2 regions of the Shewanella sp. 492 genome follow, and region 2 is predicted to be linked to the other one. Evidence: riboswitches for the same ligand, from Rfam matches in the RefSeq annotation. Region 2 holds a riboswitch; the other holds the start of a gene.
The links. Region 2 has a riboswitch for cobalamin ahead of AC5YBX_RS14225 (ABC transporter ATP-binding protein). Riboswitches for the same ligand answer to the same signal wherever they lie in the genome.
Positions count from the first base shown of each region.

Region 1: it holds a riboswitch for cobalamin, as region 2 does, so the genes downstream of both, AC5YBX_RS13350 (TonB-dependent receptor) here and AC5YBX_RS14225 (ABC transporter ATP-binding protein) in region 2, are expected to answer to the same signal.

Region 1 covers NZ_CM181702.1:3,019,799-3,028,317, forward strand. The annotation lists gene AC5YBX_RS13350 (TonB-dependent receptor) at 1-1,610, opposite strand, end outside; cobalamin riboswitch at 1,711-1,927, opposite strand; gene AC5YBX_RS13355 (cation:dicarboxylate symporter family transporter) at 2,280-4,448, shown strand; gene AC5YBX_RS13360 (CLCA_X family protein) at 4,458-5,237, opposite strand; gene AC5YBX_RS13365 (acyl-CoA dehydrogenase) at 5,344-7,581, opposite strand; gene AC5YBX_RS13370 ((Fe-S)-binding protein) at 8,033-8,519, shown strand, end outside.
Region 2 covers NZ_CM181702.1:3,209,686-3,218,204, reverse strand. The annotation lists gene metH (methionine synthase) at 1-1,493, opposite strand, end outside; gene AC5YBX_RS14230 (histidine phosphatase family protein) at 1,821-2,426, shown strand; cobalamin riboswitch at 2,576-2,746, shown strand; gene AC5YBX_RS14225 (ABC transporter ATP-binding protein) at 2,900-3,694, shown strand; gene AC5YBX_RS14220 (FecCD family ABC transporter permease) at 3,694-4,758, shown strand; gene cobT (nicotinate-nucleotide--dimethylbenzimidazole phosphoribosyltransferase) at 4,797-5,825, shown strand; gene AC5YBX_RS14210 (adenosylcobinamide-GDP ribazoletransferase) at 5,888-6,655, shown strand; gene cobU (bifunctional adenosylcobinamide kinase/adenosylcobinamide-phosphate guanylyltransferase) at 6,652-7,179, shown strand; gene AC5YBX_RS14200 (cobyric acid synthase) at 7,199-8,519, shown strand, end outside.

The sequences.
Region 1 (8,519 bases), 190 kb from region 2:
TAGTTATATTCAAGCCCCAGCAGCACCTGCTGCATGACTTGCCAATCCCAATCTAAACTGACGCCATAACGACGTGATGCATCGGCGTTCACGTTAGCACCAGGGAAACTGCCACCAGTTGGAGTATCGGCGCTAGGGTCGAACACTATTTCATCTTCTAGTTCGAGACGATAGGCACTCACTCGCAGTGTTTGCTGCGCTAGCGTCCAGTCCCACCCCGCTTCATAAGAGCGGCCAGTTTGCGGCTTGAGCCCCTTCACATTGGCCGGGGTATAAGCTTGCTCATCAACCTTGGCAAAGCGGAAATTATCGTCGGCGCGCAGGTAAAAACGCTGAGCGTTGGTAGGACGATAGTTAATCCCAAGTTCAAATGCGTGGGCATCTTGATCCAACTCAATGCCGTTAGCGTAGGCGCTGGGATCGCGCAGATCGTCGGTCACCTCGGCATAACGCCCCCCCACAATGTAACTGACACTTTGAGTCAGTGGCACAGTGGCTTGCACATAGGCACTGATCTGCTTTTGCACGTTTTCACGGCCACTACTAAACACCGACTCACCACGGCTTAAATCGAGCCCGCTCACTAAGGTTAACGGCCCGTTGCCAGTGGTAAAGTTAGCAATCGCCTTAGGGTTAAACTCTAGTAATGAGCGCGTATCACGGCGGTTGCTGCCCCAGCTATTGAGGCCAGTGATTAAGGTGTCGGCATAATTAATATCCGCCCCAAGCTCCCACTGCTGATTGAGTTGACGCTGGTAGCCCGAACGCAGCGCCGTGGTCATCTCATGCAGATAACTGTCATAGGCCCCTGGGGCGCTGGCATTTGATTGGCGTGGGTCTTGTTCAATCTGCTCAAGGGTTAATGCACCAGCCAATTCTCGACGGTTGTCATAGTAACTGCTTTCGGCAAAAAAGTGCTGCGCATCGTCTTGATACTGCAAGCGCCCTAATAACGATGAGGTTTCATTCGCGTTATGGTCGCGATAGTTATCCCCTTGGTTATAACTGGCCGCACCATAAAAACGCCAATTAGCGTTTATCGCCCCTGACACATCAAGGTTACCTTCATAGGTATCAAAACTGCCCCCAGAAAGCTGCACGCTGCCACCACTGCCCTGTGGCGCCTTGGTGATGATGTTAATCACACCACCCACCGCCTGATCGCCATATAACACCCCCGCACTCCCGGACATGATCTCGATGCGCTCAACTTGATTAAGGGCAATAGCGCTGATGCTTGGGGCGGCAATATCAATATTGTTCAATCGACGTCCATCAATCAAAATCAAGGTATTACTCGCCGCTTGGCTAGCACTAAAGCCCCGCAGTGCAAATACGGCTCCGGTGTTTGAATCAGAAATCTGTATACCACTTTGACCGCGTAACACTTCGGTTAAACTCGTTGCGCCACTCATCTCAATCGCCGCGGCATCAATCACATTGACGTTAGCGGCAATATTGAGAGGGGTACTGACATTGCGACCAATAACGGTAATGGTCTCACCGATATTGATTTGCGCAGAGGGGTCATTTTGCGCCGTCACTGAAAACGCAGAAAAACTAAATAAACCGCCAATTAACAGGGCGATAGCTGTAGGTTGTGTACCCATTTACCTTTAACTCCTAAAAGGGAAACGGGGCAAGAGGTCACGACTTCACGCCGCCGGATAGACGATATGAGGTCGCATTTCGAGATCTGCCCGCCGAAATCTCAAAATCACCTTAAGGGCCGGTCTCCGGACTGAGGATAGGTATAAACCCAAACTGCGGTTGATACGACAAGACTAAGTTTTTTTAACGCTTAGTTATAGCAAGCGCACCCAGCTTTCACCTTTCACCGTTGCGGGGGCAGTGCCAGATTTTCACAGGCTTCCCGATTATCCCATTGCGACTGACGCAACTGGGCACCACAAAAGATTGACTCGAATTTGGTTACCTATAACGGCAATGCACAACTGTTATTCCATACAAAGTGGCATCGCCGTCAAGACCGCGGGCATTATAGACGTCTAAACGGATAAAAGTCTAACAAAGCATGTTAAGTCAGTGTCATACAAATCACCGCTCACATCGGTTTACGACAGTAAGTCGCTTCGCCATTGACGTTAGTAATGATAATTTTTAACACAAATAAATCACCATACTGACAATAATCACTGTTAACCCTTTATCCTCCCTTGCTACAGACCCTATAATAAACAACCAGTAAGCGATTATTTACCCACCAGTCATTGTCGTCATCTAGCCGGCATTATCGACTACTCAAATGGAATCAACCTGTGCTAACAAAACTGCGCGCGATGCAAAGCTCCACCCAGATGATAGTGGCCATGTTTATAGGCTTTGGCGTGGGCTTGTTTTTTGGCGAGTCCGTCGGCTGGCTCAGTAATATTGGCACCAGCGTCATTCTGTTAATGCAGATGACGGTACTGCCCTTTATTTTGGTTTCTCTCATTGGCGGTATCGGCAAACTTAAGCGCACCACCGCCAGTTTAATTTTTAGCCGCGCTGGCGTCATCATGTTACTGCTGTGGCTAATGGGCTTAGTGTTGGTGGCCCTCATGCCGCTGTCATTTCCTTTTGTTGAAACGGCCTCTTTTTTCAGCACCAGCATTGTCGAGCCCACGACTCCTATCGATTACTTTAAGCTGTATATTCCGGCCAACCCGTTTGAGTCGATGGCGGCGGGCTATGTGCCTGCCATGGTGGTGTTCAGTATCGCCATGGGGCTGGCGCTCATTGGCATGGAGGGCGAAAACAAACAGCTTATCATCACCTTTATGCATACCTGTAGCGAGATATTCTCTAAGATCACTCAGGCGCTGGTACGGGTCTTGCCGATAGGGATTTTTGCCATGTCGGCCTCGGCGGCGGGCACGATGGGAGTCGATGAATTTGCCAGTATGCAGGTGTATCTCATCAGCTATTTTGTGCTTTGTTTACTGCTCACTTTCTGGCTGTTGCCGTGGATCATCGCCTCACTCACCCCAGTGACCTATGCCCAAGCGCTGCGCATCGCAAAATCGAGCGTGGTCACCGCATTCGCGACCGGCAATATTTTTATCGTGATCCCTGTGATTGTCGACGAATGTAAGCAGATCATGCGCGAACATGAAAGCCTCAGCGATGACGCCGAAACCCTAATTGAAATTTTGGTGCCCATCGCCTTTACCTTTCCCAATATCGGTAAACTGACGGTCATTTTGTTTGTGCTGTTTGCCGGCTGGTTTAACGGCACTCCGGTGGACATTAGCGAGCTACCGTCACTGTCGATTAGCGGTCTGCTCTCTCTATTTGGTAGCGTCTATGTCGCCATCCCTTTTATGTTGGACTTACTGCATCTGCCGCAAGATCTGTTTCAACTGTTTGTGATGTCAGGCTTTATTACCGGAAAATTTAACTCTATAGCCGCCGTTATGTACCTATTTGCCTTAACACTACTCACGGTATCCCTATTTGAGCGGCGTTTAAGACTGCGCCCACCACAACTGCTGAAATTAAGTATTGGCGTCGTCGTAAGCGTCGCCTTGACCTTAGTGGTGAGCCGAGTGGGTATGGGCATGTTGATCCACAGCCCTGATGTCACCAGCGGCGTAATTGCCAATATGCAGGTGGCCGATAAAGTGCCGACTATCGTTAAAAAACAGTTCCCAGTCCTCGGCAAAACGCCAAGCGCCCCAATCGCCAATGTGCAAACCATCCGCCAACGCGGAGTACTAAAGGTGGGTTACATCCCCAGCAATGTGCCTTTTAGCTACTATAATAATGCCGCCCAATTAGTGGGGTTTGACAGCGCAATGGCCAGTAAACTCGCCGAAGATTTAGGGGTAAAAGTGGAGTTTATTCCTTTTCATAAAGATCACTTGGCCGAGTCACTCAAGGCGGGCTTTTTCGATATTGCCATGTCAGGCTTAGCCATGGATATCAACCAAATGGATCAGCTGAGCTATGTTGACCCTGTGCTCAAATTAAATTTAGCTATCGCCACCAAAGACCATAAGGTCAACAGTTTTAAACGCAAACAATCGATTTTAACGCTGCAAAATACCACCATCGCCTATGTAGAGCACAGTGACATTATCGAAGAAGCCAAGGCCAACTACCCCAACCTCACCTTTGTTAAAATTGACGGTTATAAAACCTTTTTTAGGCAGAAGTCCGATAAATATGATGCGGTAGTGATCAGCGCCGAAGCCGGTTCAGCTTGGACCTTATTCTTCCCCGGTTACGGCATTGCCTTGCTCGAAAGTAAGGTGCAATATCCGGTGGCTTATGCGGTCGCCCAAGACAATCAATCGCTACTCAATTACGTCAATAACTGGCAGAAGCTACGCAAAGTCGATGGCCACCAGCAGCGGCTGTATAACTATTGGATGCTAGGCCAAGGCGCCATAGAAGATAAACCGCGCTGGTCTATCATTCGTGATGTCTTACATTGGGTGGAGTAATGAACGGCCTTATTGGCGCGCTAATGCTTCGCCTAGAGGTTCAAAATAGTTAAGCAATTGCTGAAAAATCTGCTCGCGGTGCACCAGATCAGGATAGCCTCCGCTGTTCGCGAGATCTGAATTTAAGGTTTCATCGACTAAGTAGGGGTTGTCGACCTCTGGATGGCTCTCAATACAGGCTTCAAAGGCCCGTGCCATCAACTCGGTTGGCTTAGCAAAATAGTAGCGCTGATACTGTTTATCTAAGGCAACGGCACGGGTCACAAAGTCGTGGCTGTCTTGGCCATCGGCACTTAATAAACAGGTTTGAAATACATGGGCTAAGCGCTGATTTAGCGGGTGGTTAATCGGCTCGACATCGGCTAACCAACAACTACTGGCAAAGGCGATACCAGCGGTGCGCACCTGATAGGCTTTCGGCGCAATATAATGGTCAAAGGCATGCCAAAACTCATGGGCAAGCGCCCCCGCGCCAGCATTTTTTGCCAGCGCTAACTCTCGGTGAGCTGGCATATAATGGGCTTGAACGCCCATTTGACCACCAGTGCCAAAGGCTAAGTTAAGGCTTTGGCGCAGCCCCATTGCGCAAGGCGGCAGCTTGAGCATAAAGGCCAGATCGGCAAAGGCATCAAAGATCAAATTGGCCGCCTTATGCTTTTCGTCGGTCTCAACCCAACTGCCAAGGCGAATATGATTAAGGCCAAAGACCTCTTTAATGTCATTAAAGCTGACCTGTTCACCACCGCGGTAATCGGGCCCTCGCCTTCGATAGGCTTTACGGCTTAACACTGAATATCCTTCAAATAAAAATCAAATTGTAACAGCGATAGCGCCCAGTAAAAAGCCGCCCTAGTGGCGGCTTGGTATTAATGGCATGACAGCTTATAACAAGCCATTAATTTGCTAATTTCAACTCGACTCTGTCATCGACTAGGTTCATGTTGAAATCAAACTCATCGACACGGATCGCGCGCTCACGCTTGAGGTTATAATCTTGCAGCTGCTTATGTTCACCCGGGGTGATAACACCGGCATCAAGCGCGGCATCTAAGGTTAAGGCAAACTTCACGCCGCTTTTAAAGGTGCGTTGTTTCAAGCCCTTTTTCACCTTAGCCAGTAGCGGCAAACAAGCAATCTTGGCTAAATAAGCCTGCTCGTTAATGTAGTTACCATCGCCCGCTACAGGTTTAACTAGATGGGTTAATTGACGCTTAAAGCCAGTATTTAACTGCGCCTGATGAGCCAACTCGCGCACGAGGTCATCATTGATTTTCCTCATCTTAGGTGAGTATGTCACTGTGATGAGTTTCATCAATTGACGCGTCGGCGCCGATGGGAAGTTATCGAGGAAATCCAGCAAGGCTTTTTCTGCATTGCACAAGGCCCAGCGGGTCGCGTAATGGAAATACGGCGCGGCCTCAGCGCGGCTCGCGGCAGACACCTTCTGCTCGTAATAACGGATAGCAGCCATTGCCGCATACAGGTAGCTCATGACATCGCCCAAACGGGCAGACAACATCTCAGCCTGCTTGAGCTTGCCACCCAATACCAGTAACGAGAAATCGGCATACACCGCCAGCTTAGAGGCGAGCTTATGAACCGACTTTTCATATTCAATCACCTCACCCAAACCGGATGTCGCATTAGCTGTAAAAGGCAGCAAACCAAGACGGAAGGCGCGCAAGCTATTGTTAACGCTATAACCCACCGTTTGTCTAAATATACGATTAAAGGTCTTATCGGCATCGGCGGCATCGCTATGAATCGACTCCACCATGCTTTGCAAATGGGGATGACAGCGCATCACACCTTGACCAAAAATCATCAAGTTACGAGTAAGAATATTGGCACCTTCAACCGTAATCGCGATAGGCTGCGCCACATAACCTGACGCTAAGGTATTTTGTGGGCCACGCTGAATCGCTTTACCCGCCTGAATATCCATCGCCGAGTTCAATACATCACGGCCGATCTCGGTCATATGGTATTTGGCTATAGCGGTAACAACCGATGGTTTTAGCCCAAGGCCTAGGCCTTCGGTGGTCAATACACGCATCGCCTCTTGCAGATAGGTTTTACCCGCGATATCGGCCAGCTTCTCTTGAATCCCCTCAAACTGACCAATGGATAGACCAAACTGCTCACGCACCGCGGCGTATTCAGCCGACGACTTAAATGCCGCCTGACTGACTGACACCCCAAGTGCGGGTAATGAAATACCACGCCCAGCGCCCAAACACGCCACTAGCATCTGCCAACCACGGCCGATATTTTGTTGGCCACCGATGATAAATTCCATCGGAATAAATACGTTCTCGCCGCGAGTCGTGCCGTTATAAAAACGGCATCCCATAGGATCATGACGATTACCCAGCTGCACGCCCGGATGCGACTTAGGAATAAGCGCACAAGTGATCCCGAGCATCTCTTTACCGCCGAGTAACCCTTGGGGATCATGCACCTTAAACGCCAAGCCTAATACCGAGGCGATAGGTGCCAGGGTGATGTAGCGTTTATCCCAAGTAACCGACAAGCCTAAGACTTGCTCGCCTTGGTACTCGCCCATAGTGACAGTACCGACGTCCGGGATCCCGCCCGCATCCGATCCCGCTTCAGGGCTCGTTAAGGCAAAACAGGGGATCTCTTGACCATTAGCAAGGCGTGGCAACCAGTAATCGCGCTGCGCATCGGTGCCGTAATGCATTAATAATTCGCCAGGGCCTAATGAGTTAGGCACCATCACGGTAACCGCAACCGCAGAGCTTTTAGCGGCAATGGTGGCCACAATGGTCGAATTAGCATAAGGACTAAATTCCAGCCCGCCATAGGCCTTAGGAATGATTAGAGAGAAAAACTTATTCTCTTTTAAAAAGTTAAGAATATTATCTGGCAGGTGAGTGCTATTTTGCAGCGCGAAATCATCGACCATTTCGATCAACTGCTGCACAGGGCCATCGAGAAACGCTTGCTCATCGGCAGACAGGCTGACCGCAGGTACAGCGCGCAGGGCGTCGAAATCTGGCACACCTTGGTAGATAGACCCTTCTAGCCACACATCACCTGCATCCAGCGCTTCTTGTTCTGTAGTAGAAATACTCGGCAGTACTTTTTTAAATTTTGTTCTTATACTCATCTTCAGACTCATCCGACCATTTAATTTGTGTGCATTACGTCACAAAATTCGAATGAGATCAAACATTCTGAGAACAAAAAAAGCCTTTATTTAACAGTTACAAGCGACGACGACGATTAAATATACGCCTTTTCAAAAAGTTACAGCTGTACGCTTAAATAAAAAAATTTAAACAGTCGTTTTATATTGTCGTTTGAAAACACCATTTATTGACCTAGCACATAGAAATTTTACCAATAAAAACAGTCGAACATAGACTGTTTCATTTATGAAAAAATGCCGTTTTATATTTACTAAATTAGCACTACTTATTGTAAGGATATACGCTTAAATTATCGGCACGAACAATTCCTGCAAGATGGGAAAGATTCATTGCTTGTGTAACGGCAACTCGAGCATCTCCTTGCCAGTACATAGGTTCCCATGCAGTCACTGAATAAGAGAGCGCTTCATGAAGATAGCACTGTTTATACCCTGTCTGGTTAATCAAATGATGCCCCACGTTGGTATCGCCACCGTTGAACTATTGGAAAAACTAGGTCATCAGGTGATCTTACCTAAAGGGCAAACCTGCTGCGGCCAACCAATGACTAACTCGGGTTGCTTTGACGAGGCTAAAAAAACCACCCTCAAACTGCTTAACGCCTTTAAAGGCGTCGAGTGCGATGCCATCGTCTGCCCCGCCGCTTCCTGCTTAGTGGCCGCAAAAGAAAATTTCCACGAATTTGACAGCAGCCCAGAAGCCCAAGCTGTGATCAACAAGCTGTATGAATTAACCGAGTTTCTTCACGATGTCGCCCCCATCAGCGCCTTTAACAAACCGTTTAACCACAAGATCAGTCTCCAACTGAGCTGCCACGGCATACGTATGCTCGACTTAGCCACTCCAAGTGAACAGATGGGGCCACGCATGAACAAAGTGGAAGCGGTACTTAAGG
Region 2 (8,519 bases):
TGACCTTGCTCATCGAACGCCATGATGATGGCCGCGGCGCCATAACGTTTAACCAATTTGGCGTGGTGAATAAATTGCGCTTCGCCCTCTTTCAACGAGATGGAGTTGACTATGCCTTTGCCTTGAATGCACTTAAGGCCTGCCTCTATCACTTCCCATTTAGAGGAGTCGATCATAATCGGCACCCGGCTGATATCGGGCTCAGAGGCGATAAGGTTAAGGAATTTCTGCATCACCTCGACGCCGTCGAGCATGCCTTCATCCATGTTGATGTCGATGATCTGGGCGCCGTTTTCTACCTGCTCACGTGCGACGCTGAGGGCGGTTTCATATTCGCCATTTTTGATCAGCCGTAAAAAGGCAGCCGAGCCGGTGACATTGGTGCGCTCGCCCACGTTCACAAACAGCGAGTTGGCATCTATGGTCAGTGGCTCAAGCCCCGACAAGCGGCAAGCCACTGGGATGTCTGGCAGCGCCCGCGGCGCATGGGAGATAACCGCCTCGCGAATGGCGCTAATATGGGCCGGTGTACTACCACAGCAGCCGCCAATAATGTTTAAAAAGCCCTCTTGTGCCCACTCACCGATAACGCTTGCCATCTCTTCGGGGCTTTCATCATAGCCACCAAACTCATTAGGCAGCCCCGCATTGGGGTGCGCCGACACATAACATTCGGCAATTTTTGACAACTCTTGCACGTAGGGGCGTAGCTCTTGCGGACCAAGGGCGCAGTTAAGACCAATCGACAGTGGCTTAACGTGGCGCAGCGAGTTGTAAAAGGCTTCGGTGGTTTGCCCTGTGAGGGTGCGGCCCGAGGCATCGGTGATGGTGCCAGAGATCATGATGGGCACGCGCAGCTCAAGCTGTTCAAATACCGTTTCTATAGCAAACAACGCGGCTTTGGCGTTGAGGGTATCGAAGATGGTTTCCACCATGATGATATCGGCGCCGCCTTTAAGCAGCGCCTCAATCGACTCAATATAGGCATCGACCAGCTCATCGAAGCTGACATTACGGTAACCGGGATCGTTAACATCTGGGCTAATCGAGCAGGTGCGGTTGGTGGGGCCAAGTACCCCGGCAACATAACACGCGCGCCCTGTTTCAGCGCTGATCTCGTCGGCCGCAGCGCGGGCAAGGCGTGCACCTTCAAGGTTAATTTCAACAGACACCTCCTGCATCTCGTAGTCGGCCATGGCGATACGAGTGGCGTTAAAGGTATTGGTCTCGATGATATCGGCGCCAGCGAGTAGGTACTGTTTATGGATAGCTTTGATAATGGCGGGCTGAGTCAGAACCAGCAGATCGTTATTACCTTTGACATCGCAGGGCCAGTCTTTAAAACGCTCGCCGCGAAAGTCGGCTTCCTCAAGCTTATGATCTTGGATCATGGTGCCCATGGCGCCGTCGAGAATTAAAATACGTGATTCGAGCTGCTCGGTGATCTGCGCTGTTATCTGTCTTATTGGGGTAACAGGGGGTCGGGTCGCCATAAAATTCTACCTATATCCTACTCGATGCATGTCCACGACTGCTGATGCAGTGCGACGAGGGTGTGATCACCCTGCTATTATTTTTAGATGTATAAACGTATAGACGTCTATAGTAATTGCTATAGTAAGCGACTTATTAGGCTAAGGGCAAGTCAAAAGAGTATCAGTTTTCCCCCTCGTTAGCCCAGTGGCTTATAGGCTGCAGCTTAGCCTGTGGGTGATGTTTGTTTTGGCGCAATTGCAGCCCACGGGCAGTGTTGCCCATATTGCATTGGCGCGCCGTCTCGGCGTATGCTGCCACGGCATGACAAATATCAAGGTAAGCCAATGACACAAACGATTTTTTATTTAATGCGCCATGGTCAGTGCGAGGGGGGCAATGTGCTGCGAGGCCGAAGCGACCAGCCTTTGAGTGAGCTGGGATTTGCCCAGATGCAACTGGCCTGTGCGACTAAATTACCCGAGACGATAGATGCGCTGGTGAGCTCCCCCTTGAGCCGCTGCCAAGTGTTTGCCGAGTATTATGCCAATAAACAGCAGTTACCTTGCTCAGTTGAGGCGGGTTTGATGGAGATTGATTTTGGCCGCTGGGACGGTGAGGCGCTTGATACCTTGTTTGCTGAGCATAGCGAGGCGCTTAACGCCTACTGGCAAGATCCTTTGCGTGCGCCATTGCCAGGCAGTGAGCCGCTAGATGTCTTTGAGCAGCGGGTCGAGACCTGTATCGAGCAAGTGTTACATAGACACAGTGGCAAAACCCTGCTGCTTGTCACCCATGGTGGGGTTATCCGCCATTTGATGGGGCTGGCGCTGGGGATCCGCGGCGAAGTGGGCTTCTATACCCAGTTAAGTCTCGATTATGGCAGTGTGGTTAAGTTAAGCCACTTGGTCGATAACGATGGTAAAGGCTATTGGCGCTTACATTGGGGTTAATGCCTAAGCTGAGTGCGCGTTAGTTATCAGCGTTTGTCGTCAACCAGCGCGGCAAATACAAAAGGTGGTTTGCCTCTTAGGGGAAATACCGCATAATAGCCAACAATTTTAGGTGTCTAGCATACAGATGACGCCGAGCGTAAGGTGTTGAGCAGCGACTCACTTAACGTGGGTCGAGTAACTCAAACTTAATGGGGAATTGGGGAGTGACCTAAGGTCATCAGCCCAAACTGTGCCCGCAACTGTGAGTGTGTTGAGTAAGGCAATTGGCCTTGTCTGCAACCACAAGTCAGGATACCTGCCTTACGCTATAGCCTAATGACTCAAGCGGGTGACTTGAGGGAGCTAAAGATGAACAACCGACTTGGGGCGTTAGCCCCGCTTGGCAGCGGCAGGTCGACACCTGCGCGGTCGCAACACACTTTACCCTATTACTTTGCGGCTTGGATGATGAGCCTGTGACGTCAATCCCTATGGCGTTATCTGCCCAACACCTTAGTTGGCACGCGGGCGAGCGCGCCATTTTGGCTGATGTCAGTGTCGAACTGCCCCAAGGCCAAATGCTGGGGATCATCGGCCCTAATGGCGCCGGTAAATCCACCTTACTGCGCTGTCTATATCGTTATTTGACCCCAAGCCAAGGGGATATCACCTTATTTGGCCGAGCGGTGGGCGACTTTTCGGCGCGATCCTTTGCCCAGCAAGTGGCGGTGGTGCTGCAAGACACGCCGCACCATTTTGACATGACCACGGCGCAGCTGGTGGCGCTAGGGTTGACGCCCCATAAGGGGGCGTTTTCGCTCACCAGCGACCAAGACAAGCACGATGTGCGCCGCGCCTTAGCCACAGTAGGTTTAACCGCGTTGGCCGACCAAGGGTATGAGCAACTTTCTGGCGGCGAGAAACAACGGGCGTTAATCGCCCGCGCCATAGTGCAAAAGCCCAAGCTGTTGATCCTCGATGAGCCCACTAATCATTTAGATATCCGTTATCAAATACAGATCTTAGAGCTACTGCGTAGCTTAGAGATGACGGTGGTTATCTCGATCCATGACCTTAATTTAGCCAGCGCCCTGTGTGACCAATTGCTGCTGCTCGACCAAGGCCACGCAGTTGCCCAAGGCCGCCCAAATGAGGTGTTGACCGAGCAGCGTATTGCCGAGGTCTTTGAGGTGTGCTGCCAAGTGAGCCCGCACCCACAACACGGTAATCCGCAAATTAATTACTTTTATGGCTACCATAATGTCACCCAAGGGGAGACGCCATGATGCGCTCGCCCGGATTATCGGCCAGCGAGCGCCTTTGGCGCGGCCTGCTATTGGTCACAGGGTTTGGGGGATTAAGCCTAATGACGCCGCTGTTAGCCGCCAGTTTTGGTGCGGCGCACATCGACTTTAACCAAGTGGTCGATGTGGTGCTGGCCACCCTTGGCGGTGAGCGTCCAAGCAGCGTCACCGCCCGCATTGTGATGGAGCTGCGGATGCCGCGCATCGCGCTGGCGTTTATCGCCGGTTTTGGTTTAGCCATCGCCGGCGCCGTGCTGCAAACTGTGACCCGCAATCCACTGGCCGACCCTTATCTTTTTGGCATCTCTTCTGGCGCCTCCTTTGGTGCCGTAGTGGTGCTTACCCTGTTTGGCGGTGCGGGCGCGCTATCGAACGCCTTATCCATATCATGGCTTGGCAGCGTCAGCCTGCCGGTGGGCGCCTTTATTGGCGCCAGTCTCGCAGTGCTGATGGTATTGGCCTTGTGCGGCCGCGCCATGAGCACTCAAATCGAGCGCATGCTGCTTTCTGGGGTGGCGATCTCCTTTATGTTTGGTGCGCTCACCAGTTTATTACTCTATTTTTCGGGCCCTCAGGCGGCCGCCTCTGTGCTGTTTTGGAGCTTGGGCAGTTTTGCCAAGGCCAGTTGGTCTGGCTTGGGGCTGCCCTTGTTGGTGGTGGCCGGTGCAACTGTGATCATATTGCTGTTTAAACGCCAGATAGTTGCCATGAAAGCCGGTGATGAAACCGCCCACACTTTAGGGATCGATGTGCAGCGCCTGCGCCTAGCCATGTTGCTTTTGTGCTCGTTAATCACTGCCGTGCTGGTGGCTAACTGTGGCGGAATCGGCTTTGTAGGTTTGATGATCCCGCATATGGTGCGCCTGTTGCTGCCTGGTCGCTTCGCCTTGTTGACCACAGGGTTGGTGGGCGGGCTGTTTATGATCTGGGTCGATGTATTAGCCCGTTGCTTGCTGAGTTACCAAGAGCTGCCTATCGGCATTATTACCGCGGTGATCGGCAGTGTGTTTTTCTTGTTTATTTTAGGCAGCAAGCGCCGCGGCTAAAGACGAGGCCAGCTGCAGACCCGTTAAGGATATAACCCATGTTTAGCGTAACGCCGGTGAACCACCAATTTGATGGCGAGATTCAGCAAAAAATCGATTGTAAAACCAAGCCATTAGGCGCATTGGGCCGACTCGAACCCTTGGCGCTGCAAGTGGCGCAGGTGCTGGGGGCAACGTGCCCGACTATTAAGCAGCCTAAGCTGCTGGTGTTTGCCGGCGATCACGGTATTGCCTGCGCGGGCGTGTCGATTGCCCCTAGCGAAGTGACCACCCAGATGGTGCTTAATTTTCTGCATGGCGGCGCGGCCATCAATGTGTTTTGTGCCCAAGCAGGCTTTGCGATGGAGGTGATCGATTGTGGTATAGCCCATCCAGTTACAGGCCATGAGGCACTTATCGATCAGCGCCTTGGCGCCGGCACGCGCGCGTTTCATCTCGAGGCGGCCATGTCAGCTTCCTGTGTTGAGCAAGGCTTTGCTATGGCGAAGGCGCGGGTGGCCTTGCATCATGACAATGGTACAAATCTCATTGCTTTTGGCGAGATGGGCATTGGCAATACCTCATCGGCGGCGGCGATTATGGCGGCGCTCTTACCTGTGGATGTCGCCGCTTGTGTTGGGCGCGGCACTGGTATCGACAGCGAAACCTTGCAGCGTAAACAGGCCTTAATCACTCAAGCCATACAGCTACATCAAGGGCAATTAAACACACCACAGCAGATATTGGCGGCGCTGGGCGGTTTTGAAATTGTGCAGATGACCGGTGCCATGTTGGCGGCGGCCGAGCTGAAAATGCTGATCTTGGTCGATGGCTTTATTGCCACCACCGCCGCATTACTGGCGGTGACCATCGCCCCTGCGGCGCGTGATTACATGATTTTTGCCCATCAATCAGATGAGGCTGGGCATCAGTTGATGCTGCAACATCTGCAAGCTGAGCCGCTATTACAGTTAGAGATGCGTTTAGGTGAAGGCACAGGGGCGGCGCTGGCCTTACCCTTAGTGCGCGCTGCTGCGGCGTTTTATAACGAGATGGCGAGCCTGCAAGATGTTGGCATCGCGATTTAATCCATTTAACCAGCGATTTAGAACATTGCACTAAACAGGGCAAGCGGACGGGAGTGAAGCAGATGCTGCATAAAGAGTTAAGCCTATTTTTGATTGCCATGGGCTTTTTTACCCGCATTTCTATGCCTCGCTGGGTCGAGGTTAACGGCCAGCGGCTCAATCAGGCGAGCCGTTACTTTGGCTTGGTGGGCGTGCTGGTAGGGGCGATAAGCGCGCTGGTTTATACGCTGGCCAGCATGGTGCTGCCCAGCAGCGTTGCCATCATCTTGGCGATGGTAACCAGTGTGCTGGTGACTGGCGGCTTTCATGAAGATGGCCTCGCCGATACCGCCGACGGTTTTGGCGGTGGCTGGACGCTGGCAGATAAGCTCAACATCATGAAAGACTCGCGGGTCGGCACCTATGGCTTGTTGGCCTTAGTGTTTGCGCTGTTGTTTAAGTTTGTGCTGCTCAGCGAAATCGCCCTGTATCAGGCCGATTTAGTGGCGGCGGCGCTGATAGTGGCCCATTGCCTTAGCCGAGTCGTGGCGGCGTCGCTGATTTTTTCTGAGCCTTATGTGCGTGAAGATGCCAGCAGTAAGAGTAAGCCGCTGGCACAATCGCAAACCGTCAATGAGTTGCTGATATTGCTGGCCAGCGGAGTGATCACCTTATGGGTGGCGGGCATCGCCAATGCGCTGAGTTTGTGCGCCTTGCTGTTGCTGGTGCGTTACCTGCTTATCCGCGGTTTTAGGCGTCAAATTGGTGGCTACACGGGCGATACCTTAGGCGCGGCGCAGCAGGTGGCAGAGCTTACCTGTTACCTGTTTATCTTGGCCATCACCCTATGATCCATTTGGTATTAGGTGGTGCGCGCAGTGGTAAATCCAGCCATGGTGTGGCGTTGGTATCGCACTATGTTGCCCGCGGCTCCGAGGCGTTATTTATCGCTACTGCCCAGGCCTTTGACGATGAGATGACGGCGCGGATTGCACGTCATCAAGCCGAGCGTGCGGGCGATGAGATTGCATGGCGCATGCTTGAGTGTCCACTGGATTTAAGTGAATGTTTGGCTCAGCAGGCTCACGCTAAGCAGGTGATCTTAGTCGATTGTCTTACTTTGTGGCTGACCAATCAGTTGCTCAGCGACGAGCATGACTGGCCGCAGGTGAAGGCGCAGTTGCTGGCAACCCTTACGGCGCTCCCGGGCGATGTTATTTTAATCTCCAATGAGGTGGGCAGCGGCATAGTCCCAGCCGATCCCTTGAGCCGGCGCTTTGTCGATGAAGCCGGTTGGTTGCATCAGGCGATAGCGGCCCTTGCCGATGAGGTAACCTTAGTCACCGCTGGCCTGCCGATGCGCTTAAAGGGATAAGCAATAAGATGATGAGACGATGAGTCAATCCAATAACAATGCTATGCAAAATAAAGCCGTGGCCAACGTCTTGATGGTGCAGGGCACCACATCAGATGCGGGCAAGAGCACCTTAGTGGCTGGCCTGTGTCGTTACTTTGCCCGTAACGGGGTCAAGGTGGCGCCCTTTAAGCCGCAAAATATGGCGCTAAACAGCGCGGTGACCGCCGATGGTGGTGAGATTGGCCGCGCGCAGGCGTTGCAAGCGGTGGCCTGTGGCTTAGCACCGCACACCGATTTTAATCCTATTTTATTAAAGCCAAGTTCCGACACCAGCTCGCAGGTGATAGTACAAGGTAAAGCCCTTTCCCATATGGACGGTCAAGCCTATTTTGGCAAAAATGCCGCAGGGTATCGCATCAAGGCGATGGCAGCTGTGCTCGACTCGCTATCAAGGTTAACGGCGCAGTATGAGCTTGTCATGGTCGAGGGGGCGGGGAGCCCTGCAGAGATCAATCTACGTGAGGGCGACATTGCCAACATGGGCTTTGCCGAAGCGGTCGATTGCCCGGTTATCTTGATCGCCGATATCGATAAAGGCGGCGTGTTTGCCCATATCGTTGGCACCTTAGCCTTGTTGTCCGACTCCGAGCGTGCGCGAATTAAAGGGGTGGTGATTAACCGTTTTCGCGGCGACATTAGCCTGCTGCAATCGGGATTAGATTGGCTAGAAGCTGAGATCAATAAACCTGTATTAGGGGTACTGCCTTATCTAAATGACCTTTATCTGGACGCCGAAGATGCCCTTATGGTCGCACCGCAAAAATCTACTCACCCTAAGTTTAAGGTGTTGGTATTGGTGTGGCCGCGCATTAGCAATCATACCGATTTCGATGCCTTGCGCTTACACCCTGATATTGAGTTTAGTTATTTAACCGTCACATCTGCGTTTGATGGCACGGCGCCCCAAGCGGACCTGATTATTTTACCCGGCAGCAAGAGCGTGCGCCAAGATTTAGCGACTATGCTGGGTAATGGCTGGGACACATTGCTGCAAACTCATCTTAGGTATGGCGGCAAGGTCATTGGGATCTGCGGCGGCTATCAGATGCTGGGGCTGGCCATTGACGATCCGTTAGGTGTCGAGGGCGAGGCCGGCGAGAGTGAGGGGCTGGGGCTTTTGCCGCTGGTCACCGAATTAACCGCCACTAAGCGTTTGGCGCAGGTATCGGGCGTATTGAATTTGCTAGGCGAACAAGCCAAGGTGAGTGGGTATGAGATCCACTGTGGTCAATCCCAACATTTAGGCCAGGGGCAAAGCCTACTGCGTCTGCGCGCCGATGATGGCAATCATGGGGTTG